Regions from separate parts of the Candidatus Allofournierella excrementavium genome, predicted to be linked through region 3. Evidence: predicted binding sites of a transcription regulator. Region 3 holds the regulator's gene; each other region holds the start of a gene.
What was found. The regulator NrdR, encoded in region 3, represses ribonucleotide reductase genes. The targets are predictions, from matches to a motif close to CACNANATNTNGTG.

Region 1 (4,923 bases), on a different contig from region 3:
CGGCAGGTGCCCGGCGGCCAGACGGAGATATTTGAGACGCTGCGGGCGATGAGCCCCAAGCATGTGCCCACGGTCCGGGCCATCGAAGCCCGGCAGGACGGCACGGCCTTTGTCTATGAGGACTACATCCAGGGCGTGACCCTGCGCCAGCGGATGGAAGAAGGCCCGCCGCTGACCAGGGAGGACGCGGTGTGGCTCGGCCGGCAGCTGTGCCAGGCGCTGGCCCCTCTGCACAGAGAGAACATCGTCCACCGGGACATCAAGCCGGAGAACATCGTGCTCGGCGCCGATTCGCAGGTGTACCTCATCGACTTCGGCATCGCCCGCTTTGAAAAGGCGGGCCGCAGCGCGGACACCACCCTGCTGGGCACCCACGGATATGCCGCGCCGGAGCAGTTCGGCTTTTGCCAGAGCGACGCCCGCGCGGACATCTACTCCCTCGGGGTGGTGCTGAATCAGGTGGTGACCGGCGCGTTCCCCAATGCGGCGCGGGCCGACGGCCTGCTGGGGGAGGTCATTGCCAGGTGCACGAATCTCGACCCGCAGCAGCGCTATTCCAACGTGCGGGAGCTGGACGCCGCGCTGGCGGCATTGCCGTGCAGGCGGGCCGCGCCGCCGCGGCCCGCCGCCCGGACAGGCTACCCCTACCCGCTGTGCCTTGTGCCGGGCTTTCGGTCCGGGTCCGGCCAGAAGGCGCTGGCAGCGGTGGCGGCGGCATTCTGGTTCTTTGTGTTTGCGGCGGCGGGATATTCCACCGCCGCGGGCGACCCGGTGGAATGTCTGATCGTGACAGGGGTGCTGGCGATCCCGGTGGGGAGCTATGTGCTGGTGTTTGACCTCTTCGGCATACAGCGGCACATCCCCATTTTGAACAAGGCGCAGGGCAGGGGAATGCGCATCGCCGCCACGGCGGCGGCCGTCCTGCTCTGGGCCGCCGCGGCTTTTTTGATCACGGTGCTCGCGTCGGCGGCCCTCAAAGCGGTCCTTCAATGATTTTTTGCCCAGTCTGCTGGCAGCCCACCAAATGCATCCAAACCCGGTATATACTGTGAGAAGCATACCGCGATTTGGTCGCAGGAGGAGGCTTTTTAAATGAAAAAGGCAGTATCTTTTTTTCTGGCATTGCTGCTGGCTCTCGGCTGTGCGGGCTGTTCCGGCGCGCAGACCTCGGAGCCGGCAGAGACGCCGTCCGGGCCGGCGTCTCTGCCGCAGTCGGAGGCACAGACCGCCCCGCAGGCAGTCACTTTGCCCCAAACCGTTCTCTACGATGAGGCGGGGATAAAAATCACCGCCACGGGGCTCAGCGAGGGCTCTCTGTTCGGCCCGCAAATTGACCTGGTCATCGAAAACAACTCGGACGCGGGGGTGGTCGTCCAGTCCGGCGTGTGCACCGTGAACGGATGGGTGATCGAAAGCACCCTTTCCCAGGAAGTGCTGCCGGGCAAAAAGGCCGAGACGGGCCTGACTCTGTTGCAGACGGACCTGGACAACGCCCGGGTGGAGACCATCGCCCAGATCGAGTGCGAACTGCGGCTGATCGACCCCGACAACTTCCAGACGCTGGCACAAAGCGGCCCCATCGTCCTTTCCACCGACGCCGCCCTGCCGGACCCGTATCAGCCGGAGGGCACGGAACTGTATGCCGACGAGGGAGTCCGCATCGTGGCGCTGGAACAGGCCGACTCGCTGATGGGCAAAAGCGTGCGGCTCTGCATCGAGAACAACAGCGAACAGCGGCGCGTGTTCACCGCCTCCGATGTTTCGGTGGACGGCTACATGACGGACGGCAGCCTTTACGTCGAGATCCCCGCCGGGCGCAGGGCGATGTGCGATCTTCTTCTGCTGGACAGCGAAGAAAACAGCGATCGGCTGGAGCAGATGTCCTCCCTTGAATTCACTCTGAACAGCACCGACCCGGACGATTTCACCGACCGCACAGCGCTGGGGCCGTTCACGCTGACGTTCTGAAGAAAGGGAGGAAAGAAACAATGAAAACCGGAAAACTGGTCATCGGCATCCTGAGCATTGTGCTCTTTCTGCTGGTCAGCCTGCAGTCCTGCGCCGCCGGCCTGGCAAACACCCTCGCGGAGAACGGCGAAGTGAGCGGCAGCGCGGGTTTTGTGCTGGCGCTGGGGCTGCTTGTGGCGGGCATCGTCAACATCTGCACCCGCAAAGGGGGCAAAGGCGGCTATGTGGCCGCGGGATTCCACATCCTGCCCGCGCTGTTTGCCCTGCCGAGCGCAGGCAGCTACTCCGATCTGTACATCTGGGCCGCGCTCAGCATCGCCTTCGGCGTGTTCACCATCATCGCGACCAAAAAAACGAACCGCCTGTGATATTTCAGCAGCAGTGGGCTCCCGGCCTTGGCCGGGAGCCCTTTTTTTGCAGCGCCGGGCCGGAGGAAAAAAGTCCGCCCTATGGGACGCATCCTCTGCTATACTGGGCACAGAAGGGCAAAGGTGAGCTCCGCACCCGCAAACGCCGGCCTCTTTGCGGAAAAAGAAACAATATATTGACTTTTTGCCTCGCAAGAACTACTATATATGGTGTATCCTGCAAACAACGTTGGGAGGGACCAAAAATGAATGTACGCAAGCGCAGCGGCAAAGTCGTGCCCTTTGACGCTGAATTCATACGCCGCGCCGTCACGCTGGCGGCGGCCGCCGCCGGGGAGCATGAGCCCCAGCGGGTGGACGACGTCACCGCCGCGGTGGAAGAGAGGCTGGCCGCCGCAGGCCAGGACATCGTGGACATCGAGCGCATCCAGGACGCGGTGGAGGAGACCCTGTTTGAAAAGCAGCTCTACCGCACCGCCAAGACCTACATCCTCTACCGGGTGCAGAAGGAGAAAGAGCGCACCAGCGGCGAGTGGAAAGAGGGCATCCTGACCCGCGAATTCCTCAGCCCCTACAAGCACGCGCCCAACCCCATGGAGCAGCTGGGCGCCTTCGTCTACACCCGCACCTACTCCCGCTATCTGCCCCAGCAGGGCCGCCGGGAGTTCTGGTGGGAGACGGTGCGCCGCGCGGTGGAATACAACGCCTCGCTGGCCCCCACGCCCCGGGAAGAGGCGGAAAAACTCTACGATAACATCTACAATCTGCGGCAGTTCTTGTCCGGCCGCACCCTGTGGGTGGGCGGCACGCCGGTGGCGGAAAAGTACCCCATGGCCAACTACAACTGCGCCTTCACCGTCATCAACGACTTCGTGGCCTACCACGACCTGTTCTATCTGCTGATGGTGGGCAGCGGCGTGGGTGTGCGGGTGCTCAAATCCGACGCGGACCAGCTGCCGCCGGTGCGCACCGATTTGAAAATTCTGCACAAGTCCTACGACCCGGTGCCCGCGGGCGAGCGGCTGGAATACACCAACCTCACCTTCCAGCGGGACACCGCGACCCTTGCCATCGGCGACTCCAAGGAGGGCTGGGCCCAGGCGCTGACCCGCTACTTCGAGCTCATCACCAACCGGGAGTATGAGGGCGTGACCACCCTGGTGGTGAATTACGACTCCATCCGCCCGAAGGGCGAGCGACTCAAGACCTTCGGCGGCACCGCCAGCGGCTCCGGCTCCATGATGACCATGCTGGACAAAATCCACAAGGTGGTCACCGCCGCCGGCGCCCGGGACGGCGCTGTGCGCACCCAGCTGCGCCCCATCGACCTTTTGGACATCGCCAACATCATCGGTGAGAACGTGGTCTCCGGCGGCGTGCGCCGCACCTCGGAAATTGGCCTGGTGGACGCGGACGACGAGACCTGCATCCAGGCCAAGTCCAACCTCTACCGCCAGGTGAACGGCCACTGGGAGATCGACAAGTCCATCGCTCACCGCCAGATGAGCAACAACTCCATCTTCTACCGCGAAAAGCCCACCCGCGAAAAGCTGCACTGGCACATCCAGCAGATGCGCTATTCCGGCGAGCCGGGCTGGATCAACGAGGAGGCGGGTCTCAAGCGCCGCCCCAACTTCTGCGGCTGCAACCCCTGCGGCGAGATTTTGCTGGATTCCAACGGCCTGTGCAACCTGACCACCGTGAACGTGATGGCCTTTGTGGGCGAGGACGGCACCCTGGACAAGGCCGGCCTGCTGGAGGCCCAGCGCCTGTCCGCCCGGGCGGGCTATCGCATGACCTGCCGCGAGCTGGAGATGTACCGCTGGGACCGGGTGCAGAAGCGCGACCGGCTGCTGGGCTGCTCCCTCACCGGCTGGCAGGACATGGTCAACGCCACCGGCATGGACCGTGCCCGGCAGGCCGAACTGCTGGATGCCCTGCGGGCTGAGGCCCGCAAAGCCGCGGACGAGATGGCGGCCCAGCTGGGCGGCAACCGTCCGCTGCTGGTGACCACCCTGAAGCCGGAGGGCACCCTGTCCCTGCTGCCCACCGTGTCCAGCGGCGTGCACTACTCTCATTCGCCTTACTACATCCGCCGCGTGCGCATCACCGCCACCGACCCCCTGTGCCGCGTCTGCGAGGAACTGGGCTACCCGGTGCTGCCGGAGGTGGGCCAGGACCCGGAGGACCCCACCACCAAGGTGCTGGAGTTCCCGGTGAAGGCCCCCGCCGGGCGGGTGAAGGGCGACGTGACCGCCATCGAGCAGCTGGAAAACTACAAGATGTTCATGGAACACTATGTGGACCACAACTGCTCCATCACCGTGCATGTGCGGGACAACGAGTGGGACGACGTGGAGCAGTGGGTCTGGGACCACTGGGACGATGTGGTGGCCCTTTCCTTCCTGAGCTACGACGACAGCTTCTACGATCTGCTGCCCTATGAGGCGATCGACAAAGAGGAGTACGAGCGCCGCAAGGCGGAGATGCGTCCCTTCAACCCGGCGCTGCTCTGCCGCTATGAGCACGAGGAGACCGAGCTGGACATCGGCGCTTCCGACTGCGTGAACGGCGTGTGCCCCATCCG
Region 2 (4,923 bases), on a different contig from region 3:
TGGGCAGGAAATAGCCCACGCCCAAAAGGCCGGTCCAGTATTCGCCGGTCTGGTCCTTGTAGCCGCCGCACATGGCCTGCACGAAGAACAGGTCGCTGGCGTTGATGACCCAGAAGCTGATCTGGGCGGGCACCATGGGCAGCGAGTAGGCCAGCATCTGCTTCCAAAGAGTCATGGAGTGGAAGCGGGGCCGCAAATACCGCCCCAGCCCGGCGATGCAGAAGACGAACAGCGCGCTCAATGCGTCCGAGCAGATGATGGCCAGCACATAGCCCTTGGCCCCCATGTGGAAGCCGGAGAGGAACAGGATGGTGAAGCCCAGGTTGGTGGCGCTGCACAAAACGCCGTCCACCGCCACCAGCCGGTTCAGCTGGCGGCTGCGCACGAACTGGGTGCACCAGGTGCGCAGGCAGCTCACCAGCACATGCACATAAAGGAACGGCGCGTACTCCGCGAACAGCGGGATGAACCGCAGCAGCGGATAGCAGCACAGCATGATGACAAAGCCGGTGAGGATGGTGAGCAGGCCGTCGGTGAACACCGAGCCTTTCTTCACCTTTTCGTCCAGGCCGAAGCGGATGATGGCGTAGCTCACGCCCATGCTCACCAGCGGGATGAGCAGCGAGCCGATGTTCTGCACCAGCTTGGTGATGCCCACCTCTTCCACCTGGCCCATGGCGAAGGTGATGTAGGGCTGCAGCACGATGCTGAGCAGCTTTGCCGAAAAGTTGCTGATGGCGAACAAAAGGGTGTTGTTCGCCAGGCGTTTGTACTTTGCGTCCAAAGGGATCTTCCTTTCCGTGGATGGTGCGCTCAGCGCGCGTTTCGCAAAAGGGCCCGGCGGGCCTTCCAGTCCGGCAGGATGCTTGCCACCAGCGCCCAGAACCCGGCCTGGTGGTCCGGGTGCACAAAGTGGCAGTACTCGTGCACCACCACATACTCAACGGCCTCGGGGGGCTGCAGCGCCAGCCGCGCCGCCAGGGTGATCTGCCGCTTGGCGGGGTGGCAGCTGCCCCAGCGGGTGCGCATGTCCCGCACCTTTATAATGGGCTTCTGGCCTCCCAGCACCCCCGCGAACCGGGGGAACACCCTGTCGTTCACCGCCTGGAACAGAGGCAGGCAGTCGGCGGGCTTCGGCGTGGGGGCCGCGGCCCGGGCGGCCTCGGCGGCCTTCTGCCGGGCCAGGGCCTTTTGCACCCATCCGGCGTGGGCGGCCACAAAGGCGTCCACCGAGGCGGCGCTGGCCCGCAGCGGGGCGCTCACCCGCACGCTGCCGTCCGGCCCAAGGCGCAGATTCAGGTTTTTCACCCGCTTGCGGGTGAGGGCGTAGTCCACGCCGCCGGCGCTGCGAAATTCTTTTTGCTCCACGGCGGCGGACCCCCTTTTCTTTTCCCCGCAGGGGGGTATAATAGGACATTGTGCGCCGTTTCGGCGCACCGTGCGCTTTCCATTGTAGCATGTTTTCGCGCCCTTTTGAACGCGAAAAGCAAAACTCACAAAAAATTCATCCAAACCTTGGCGCTAATTTTGCGCCCGGTCATATTGACAGCCACTATATGTAGGTGTCATAATGTTTTAAGTAGCGTTCTCACCCCAAAATACAGAGAATGACCAAACGGCGCGCATGGGGGGCCGACACAGCGCAAAGCAAGGCGCGAAGCCGGGTCAGGAGGAGTTTGCATCATGATCAAAAGCGTTATCAAGCGGGATGGCCGCGTAGTTTTGTTCGACGAGGGCAAGATCGCGGCCGCCGTGCTCAAGGCCCTGGAGGCCGCCGGCGAGGGCGACGCGCGGGAAGCGGCCCGCGTGGCCAACAAGGTCTCGCGCCACCTGGAGGTGGACTGCGGCGAGGAATCCCCCCAGATCGAGCAGATCCAGGACGCGGTGGAGACCGGCCTGATGGAGTGCGGCCACGACGAGGCGGCCAAGAAGTACATCCTGTACCGGGCCAACCGCACCCGCATCCGCGAGGCGAACACCAGCCTGATGAAGACCATCGACGAGATCACCAACGTGGACGCCCGCATCAGCGACATGAAGCGCGACAACGCCAACATCGACGGCAACACCGCCATGGGCAGCATGCTGCAGATCGGCACCGCCGGCGCCAAGGCCTACAACGCGGCCTACCTGCTCACCCCCGAGCAGGCCAAGGCCCACTCCGAGGGCGACATCCACATCCACGATTTCGATTTCTATTCCCTCACCACCACCTGCACCCAGATCGACATCCTGCGCCTGTTCCACGGCGGTTTCTCCACCGGCCACGGCTTCCTGCGCGAGCCTGCCAGCATCGGCAGCTACGCGGCGCTGGCGGCCATCGCCATCCAGTCCAACCAGAACGACCAGCACGGCGGCCAGTCCATCCCGAACTTTGACTACGGCATGGCCGAGGGCATCCGCAAGAGCTTTGCCAAGCTCTACCGCAAAAAGCTGGCCGAGGGCGTGGAGGACCTGCTGAACTCGGAGGACGAGAGCGCCCTGACCGAGGCGGCGGTGAACAAGGCCGCCGACGAGCTGGGCATGCAGCCCCGCATCGAGGTGAAGGCCGACGAGTTTGACGCCATCGTGGCGAAGGCCCTGGAAGAGACCAGCGCCCTTTCCGCCGAGGAGGCGCAGCGCATCGTGGCCACCGCCCGCCGCCGGGCCTACAAGCAGACCGACCGGGACACCTATCAGGCCATGGAGGGCTTCGTTCACAACCTGAACACCATGCACTCCCGCGCCGGCGCGCAGACCCCCTTCAGCAGCATCAACTACGGCACCGACACCTCCCCCGAGGGCCGCATGGCCATCCGCAACATCCTGCTGGCGGAGGACGCGGGCCTGGGCCACGGCGAAACGCCCATCTTCCCCATCCACATCTTCAAGGTCAAGGAGGGGGTCAACTACAACGAGGGCGACCCCAACTACGACCTGTTCAAGCTGAGCATGAAGGTCAGCGCCAAGCGCCTGTTCCCGAACTATGTCTTCCTGGACGCGCCCTTCAACCTCCAGTACTACAAGCCCGGCCATCCCGAGACCGAGGTGGCCACCATGGGCTGCCGCACCCGCGTGATGGGCAACGTCTACGACCCTGACCGCCAGATCAGCTACAGCCGCGGCAACCTGTCCTTCACCTCCATCAACCTGCCCCGTCTGGCCATCCTGGCCGACCACGACGAGGCCGCCTTCTACAAGAAGCTGGACTCCATGCTGGAGCTGGTGGCCCAGCAGCTGCTGGACCGCTATGAGATCCAGGCGGCCAAGCGGGTCTACAACTACCCCTTCCTGATGGGCCAGGGCGTCTGGCTGGACAGCGACAACCTGGGCCCCGCCGACGAGGTGCGCGAGGTGCTCAAGCACGGCACCCTCTCCATCGGCTTCATCGGCCTGGCCGAGACCCTTACCGCCCTCTACGGCCACCACCACGGCGAGAGCGAGGAGATGCAGAAGAAGGGCCTGGAGATCGTCAAGCACATGCGCGACTTCTGCGACAAGAAGAGCCAGGAAATGAAGATGAACTTCACCCTGCTGGCCACCCCGGCGGAGGGCCTTTCCGGCCGGTTCACCCGGATGGACAAAAAGCGCTTCGGCGTCATCCCCGGCGTCACCGACCGCGAGTACTACACCAACAGCTTCCACATCCCCGTGTGGTTCCAGATCTCTGCCTACGACAAGATCCAGAAGGAAGCGCCCTATCACGCCCTCACCAACGCCGGCCACATCAGCTATGTGGAGCTGGACGGCGACACCGCCAACAACCTGGAGGCCTTCGAGAGCGTGGTGCGCTGCATGCACGACGCGGGCGTGGGCTACGGCAGCATCAACCACCCCGTCGACCGCGACCCCGTGTGCGGCTATGTGGGCGTGATCGGCGATGTGTGCCCCCGGTGCGGCCGCCGCAGCGGCGAGGCCCTCAGCCCCGAAAAGCTGGCCGAGCTTCGCAAGAAATACCCCAGCGTGCCCGCCTTCTGCGGGTGCGAATGAACCCCCTTTGAAAACGCGGGGCGAACGCCCGGTGTTGCCGGTGCAACATGCCGCCGCCCGCCGAACGTGATATAATAACGATAACGATTTTTGAAAAGACCGGGAAAGGTCCAAGGAGGAAACATCATGGCTGCAATGCAGAAACAATCCGTCGTGGGCAAGGACGTCCAGTTCGAGCGCATCCGCCGCATCACCGGCTATCTGGTGGGCACCATGGACAAGTGGAACGACGCCAAGAAGGCCGAAGAGCGCGACCGGGTGAAGCACCTGTAATGCTGAGGGTCGCAGGCTGTGTGGCCGACAGCATCGTAGACGGCCCGGGGCTGCGGTTCACCGTGTTCTTCCAGGGCTGCCCCCACCACTGCCCGGGGTGCCATAACCCCGAGACCTGGGCCTTTGAGGGCGGGCAGGAATGCACCCCCGAAGAGCTGGCGGCGCTGGCCAAACGAAGCCCCCTGTGCAAGGGGATCACCCTCTCCGGCGGCGAGCCCTTCGCCCAGGCGGGGGACGAAATGCTGGAATTCGTGCGCCTTTGCCGCGCCGCGGGCTTTGAGGTGGCCGCCTACACCGGCTACACCTTCGAGCAGCTGCTGGCGGGCACCGAGGCCCAGAAAGCCCTGCTGCGGGAGCTGGACACCCTCATCGACGGGCCCTTCCTGCAGGCCGAGTGCAGCCTGGAGCTGCGCTTTCGGGGCAGCCGCAACCAGCGCATCCTGAACGTGCCGGCAAGCCTTGCCGCCGCCGCCCCCGTGTGGGAAGCGGGCGAGCGCTGGGTGGGCGAGCACGAATAAGAGGACCAACGGGCCGTTTTTGCAAAAAAACGGCCCGTTTTCTGTTGGTATTTACAGTTTCGATACAACTTGTTGTCGACACCTTGGGCGCGGGTGTGGCATACTGTTAAGGGGCCCGGGCGTTGCCTGGGGCCCTTTTGCATAAAAAGGAGGAATCTTTGCC
Region 3 (4,923 bases):
ATATGTCCCGCGGCAAGCCCTGCCCGGAGCAGCTGGACCTTTCCGCCGACATGATGAAGCTGGAGAACTACATCGGCGAGAACGGTGTGGACACCCGGAACTACGGCTATCTGGAGGGCATTCCCGAGGCGCGGCGTTTCTTCGCCGACGTGATGCGCGTACCCAGCCCCGAGCAGGTGCTGGTGTGCGGCAACTCCGCGCTGTCCACCATGTATTACCTCATCGACCTGGGCTGGCGTGCGGGCTTTGTGGACTCCATCCGCCCCTGGCGCTTCTGCACCAACATCAAGTTTCTCTGCCCGACCCCCGGTTATGACCGTCACTTCAAGGTCACCGAGTACTTCGGCTTCCAGCTGATCCCGGTGCCCATGCTGGAGACCGGCCCTGACATGGACGTGGTGGAGCGTCTTGTGAAGGATGACGACAGCGTCAAGGGCATCTGGTGCGTTCCTGTGTATTCCAACCCGGACGGCTATTCTTACAGCGACGACACCGTGCGCCGTCTGGCCGCCATGGAGACCGCCGCGCCGGACTTCAAGATCTTCTGGGACGACGCCTACTGTGTGCACACCCTCACCGACGAGGTGTATGAGGTGCTGCCCATCCTGGACGAGTGCGCCAAAGCCGGCCATCCCGACCGGGCGATGATGTTCTGCTCCACCAGTAAAATGACCTTCCCCGGCGCGGGCGTTGCCGCCGTGGCCACCAGCCGCAAGAGCGTGGAGCACATCCTGAAGAACATGAGCTCCATGATCATCAGCTACGACAAGATGAACCAGCTGCGCCACGTGCGCTTTTTGAAGGACCGCAAGGGCGTTCTGGAGCACATGGCAAAGCACCGGGCCATCATCGCGCCGAAGTTCGACCTGGTGAAGGAGATCTTCACCCGCGATCTGGGCAGCTGCCCCGGCATCGCCCACTGGACCGACCCCAAGGGCGGCTACTTTCTGAGTCTTTACGTGATGGACGGCTGCGCCAAGCGCACGGTGGAACTGTGCAAGCAGGCGGGCGTCGTGCTGACCCCCGCAGGCGCTGCCTACCCCTACGGCATCGACCCCCACGACCATCACCTGCGCATCGCACCCACCTATCCCAGCCTCGCAGAGCTGGAGCAGGCCGCGACGCTGCTGTGCATCTGCGTGCGCATCGCCACGCTGGAAAAACTGCTGACCAAATAAATTTGCGCCTCAAAGGGCCGCTCTCCGAAAGGAGGGCGGCCCTTTTGTTTTCCCCCCCCATTGACAAGGCGAGAAGGCAGTGCTATATTACGTTTAACGATTAAGTTGAATGTTAAATGAGGTGACGCCATGGCGATGCAAGACACGCTTCGAGCCCTCGCCGACCCCACCCGCCGGGAGATACTGACGCTGCTGCGGGCCGGCCCGCTGACGGCGGGGCAGATCGCGGAACGGTTCCCGGTGTCGGCGGCGGCCGTCTCCCGCCATCTCTCGGTGCTGAAAGAGGCCGACCTTGTGCGGGACCGGCGGGAAGGAAAGTATATTTATTACGAGCTGAACGCGTCGGTGCTGGAGGAAATCCTTCTCTGGCTCACCACGCTGAAAGGGGAGGAGAACGATGAAACTCTTGAATAAACGCAAGGCGCTTGTTGGCTCCGCGCTCATCCTGCTGCCTGCGCTGGCGGGCATCGGGCTGTGGGAGCGGCTGCCCGGCGAAAGCTGCCCCGCAAAGCTGGCCTTCTGCCTGGGGATGCCCGCCGCAATGCTGGCGACCTATTGGCTGTGCCTGCTGCTCACCTTTCACACCAACCGGCAGAACGGCCAGAGCAAAAAGGCGCTGGAACTGGTCTACTGGCTGCTGCCCTTCGTCTCGCTGTTTTACTGCGCCGGCACCTGGGCGGTGGCGCTGGATGTGGAGCTGGGCTGGGAGCGTCTTGTGCCCGCCAGCCTGGGACTGCTGTTCCTCATCATCGGCAACTATATGCCCAAGATGAAGCAGAACCCCACGCTGGGCATCCGTCTGCCCTGGACGCTGGCCAACGAAGAGAACTGGAACCGCACCCACCGCTTGGGCGGTAAAGCGTGGGTGGCGGGCGGCCTTGTGCTGCTGTTGTGCTGCCTCTTGCCCGGGGCCGCCATGGTCGCGGGAATGATGGCGGCCATTCTTGTTCTGGCGGTGGTGCCCTGTGTCTATTCCTACTGGCTTTACCGCAAACAGGTCCGGGATGGCAGCTGGAGCGGGTGCCTGTTCAGATCGAAAGCGGACCGTGTTGTAACGGGCATCGTCCTTGCGATTTTGGCCGTTGCCGTGGTGGGCACGCCGGTGCTTCTCTTCACCGGAGACATTCATTTCACGGTGGGGGAGACCGCCCTGAACATCGAAGCAAGCTACTGGTCTGACGCCGAAATAGACTACGCCGACGTGGAGAGCATCGAATATGCCGAGGACATCCCCGCCGGAAGCCGCACCAACGGGTTCGGCTCGCCCCGCCTTTCCATGGGCTCTTTCCGCAACGACGCCTTCGGCTCATACACCCGTTATGCCTACACCGGCTGCGACGCCTGCATCGTGATGCAGGTGAAGGGGAAGACCGTGGTGCTCAGCGGAGCAGACGAAGTGGCCACAAAAGTGCTTTATGAAGAGCTGGACAGCAGGATTTTTGGCTGAAAATCTTTTCTTTGCGGGAAAATATGCTATACTGTTTGTATAGTGATTCAACGGCGGCGCTCCGCCCGCCCACTCACCAGCCAAGGAGGAAACTGCCATGAAATGTCCGTACTGCGGCGAACTGGATTCCAAGGTGATCGATTCCCGCCCCACCGAGGACGGAGAGAAAATTCGCCGCCGCCGGGAGTGCCTGAGCTGCGCCAAGCGCTTCACGACCTACGAGATCGTGGAGACCGTGCCCCTGATGGTGGTCAAGCGGGACCGCTCCCGCGAAGCCTTTGACCGCCAGAAGTTGCTGGGGGGCATGCTGCGCGCCAGTGAAAAGCGGGAGGTAAGCTACCAGACGCTGGAAGCCGCGGTGGACCGCATCGAGCAGACGCTGCTGAACAGCTACGAGCGAGAGGTCACCTCCATGCACATCGGCGAGCTGGCCATGGATGAACTGAAAAAGATCGACGAAGTGGCCTATGTGCGCTTTGCCTCGGTCTACCGGCAGTTCAGCGACATCAACACCTTCATGGACGAGCTGAAAGACATGCTCAACGGCCATTCCTCAAAGCATACTGAAAAATAAGTGCCCGGTCATCAGAATCTGCGTGCGGGCTTTTCCAAGCTCGCTCTGCAGGTCCTGTTGGTTATCCGGGCCAACATAGGCCGACAGCCCGCCCAGGCACATGGCGATGCCGCTGAGATAGTCCCGCTTGATGAACAGTGCCATCCAGTGCTCCCGCCGGGAGAAAAAGCCGTTCATCCCGTCGATGACCTCCAACGCCGCTTCGTAATTTCCGGCGACACTCAAAGCCCCAATTTGGTCCAGGTCATCCAAAAGTGTGTCGTTGGTGGTCTTCACCAGGATGCTGCTGGCCACGATGAGCACCGCAAGAAAAGCCAGCAGCCCGAAGGCTGCGCGCACCCGTTTCATCCAATCATCCTTTCTGACCGAGAGCCGCTGGTTTCAGCGGCTCTCTTTTTTGACCAGCTGCACCTGCCCGGAATCGTCCCCCAGCAGCAAAAGCACCTGCCGCAGGCTGCATTTGTTCTGGTGCAGCACCTTGTCCAGCCACTTTTCGTTCCTGCCGCACCAGGCCAGATTGTCCGCCAGTACCCGCCCGTCGATGACAAGGGGCACCATGGGCGTTCGCGCTTCGGGCGGCGGCACCTGCATATCCTCCCGGGTGGGGGTGTCCTTCTGCGGCATCCGGCTCACGCTCAGGGTGCCGTTGGTCTCCACCAGGGCGTAGTTTACTTCCGATGGGTCGAAAATGTCCTTGCCTCGCAGCGCTTCCAGCAGGTCGCTGGCGCTGAACCGAAGCTCCCGCAGGGTCTTCTGGTCGATCTTGCCGCCCCGTATCACCGCCACCGGCGTGCCGGACAATAGCTTTGCCGCCGTGGGGCTCATATAGCAAAGCGCAGAGGAAAACAGTTCCAGCACCACGATCAGGCAGACGGGCGCAAGGCTTGCCGCCAGCGGCACCTCGGGGGATTCGATGGAGATGGAGGCGAGGTTGGAAATGAGAATGGTGGACACCAGCTCCGAGGGCTGTAATTCTCCAAGCTGACGTTTGCCCATCAGCCGCATGGCGGCCACGATAAGCAGGTAGATCATCAATGTGCGAAGCACGAGCACCAGCATACAAAACTCCTCCCGGCAAATGGTTTTGACCCGGCGGGTGCGGGGCATACTAAGCAGCGAGGTGAAGAACGATGCCGCGACCCCTGACCGATTCGCTGGATGCGAATGTTGCCCACCTGAAAGAGATGTTTGGCAACTCCGCCGACCTGTATGCAAAGTCCGTCAACGTGCGGGGCGTGCCTTGCTGTTTGTGCTTCTTTGAGGGGCTTTCCACCCTGGAACGGCTGTGGGTAGTGATGCTCTCGATGCTGAACGAGAGCCATTTTGAGCCCGCAAACGGCCAGGACCTGTTCAACTACATCCAGCACCAGACCGACCTGCCGGTAGAAAATACGCCGGTGGAGGACTTTGAAGCCCTGCGCACCCAGCTGACCGCGGGCACCACCGTGATGCTCATTGACAGATGCCGTAAAGCAGTTGTGCTTTCCACGCAGAACATGCAGTTCCGCTCGGTGCAGGAACCCTCCGGCGAAGGGGACATCCGCGGCTCCCGGGAAGGATTCTGCGACCTTGTGCGCATCAACGTCAGCCTTGTGCGGCGGCTGGTGCGCACTGAATCACTCACCATCAAAATCTTCCCCGTGGGCAAGCGCACCGGCACCGAGGTGGCCATGTTGTACGACCGCACGCTGGCAAAGCCGGAATTTGTCGAAGCCATCGAGAAA

Region 1: a site for NrdR is predicted at 2,536-2,549, ahead of nrdJ (ribonucleoside-triphosphate reductase, adenosylcobalamin-dependent). Genes of this name have one in related genera too.
Region 2: a site for NrdR is predicted at 1,551-1,564, ahead of ACMI1Q_RS08535 (anaerobic ribonucleoside triphosphate reductase). Genes of this name have one in related genera too.

What each region holds. Positions count from the first base shown of each region.
Region 1 is NZ_DBGFPE010000007.1:74,620-79,542, reverse strand. It holds gene ACMI1Q_RS02705 (serine/threonine-protein kinase) at 1-993, shown strand, start outside; gene ACMI1Q_RS02700 (hypothetical protein) at 1,093-1,968, shown strand; gene ACMI1Q_RS02695 (hypothetical protein) at 1,989-2,336, shown strand; gene nrdJ (ribonucleoside-triphosphate reductase, adenosylcobalamin-dependent) at 2,582-4,923, shown strand, end outside.
Region 2 is NZ_DBGFPE010000035.1:54,526-59,448, reverse strand. It holds gene ACMI1Q_RS08545 (lipopolysaccharide biosynthesis protein) at 1-784, opposite strand, end outside; gene ACMI1Q_RS08540 (M48 family metallopeptidase) at 814-1,368, opposite strand; gene ACMI1Q_RS08535 (anaerobic ribonucleoside triphosphate reductase) at 1,684-3,969, shown strand; gene nrdD (anaerobic ribonucleoside-triphosphate reductase) at 4,096-4,242, shown strand; gene nrdG (anaerobic ribonucleoside-triphosphate reductase activating protein) at 4,242-4,760, shown strand.
Region 3 is NZ_DBGFPE010000014.1:63,847-68,769, forward strand. It holds gene ACMI1Q_RS04075 (aminotransferase class I/II-fold pyridoxal phosphate-dependent enzyme) at 1-1,178, shown strand, start outside; gene ACMI1Q_RS04080 (autorepressor SdpR family transcription factor) at 1,308-1,592, shown strand; gene ACMI1Q_RS04085 (SdpI family protein) at 1,576-2,625, shown strand; gene nrdR (transcriptional regulator NrdR) at 2,723-3,199, shown strand; gene ACMI1Q_RS04095 (DUF4363 family protein) at 3,179-3,547, opposite strand; gene ACMI1Q_RS04100 (YetF domain-containing protein) at 3,581-4,258, opposite strand; gene ACMI1Q_RS04105 (spore germination protein) at 4,330-4,923, shown strand, end outside.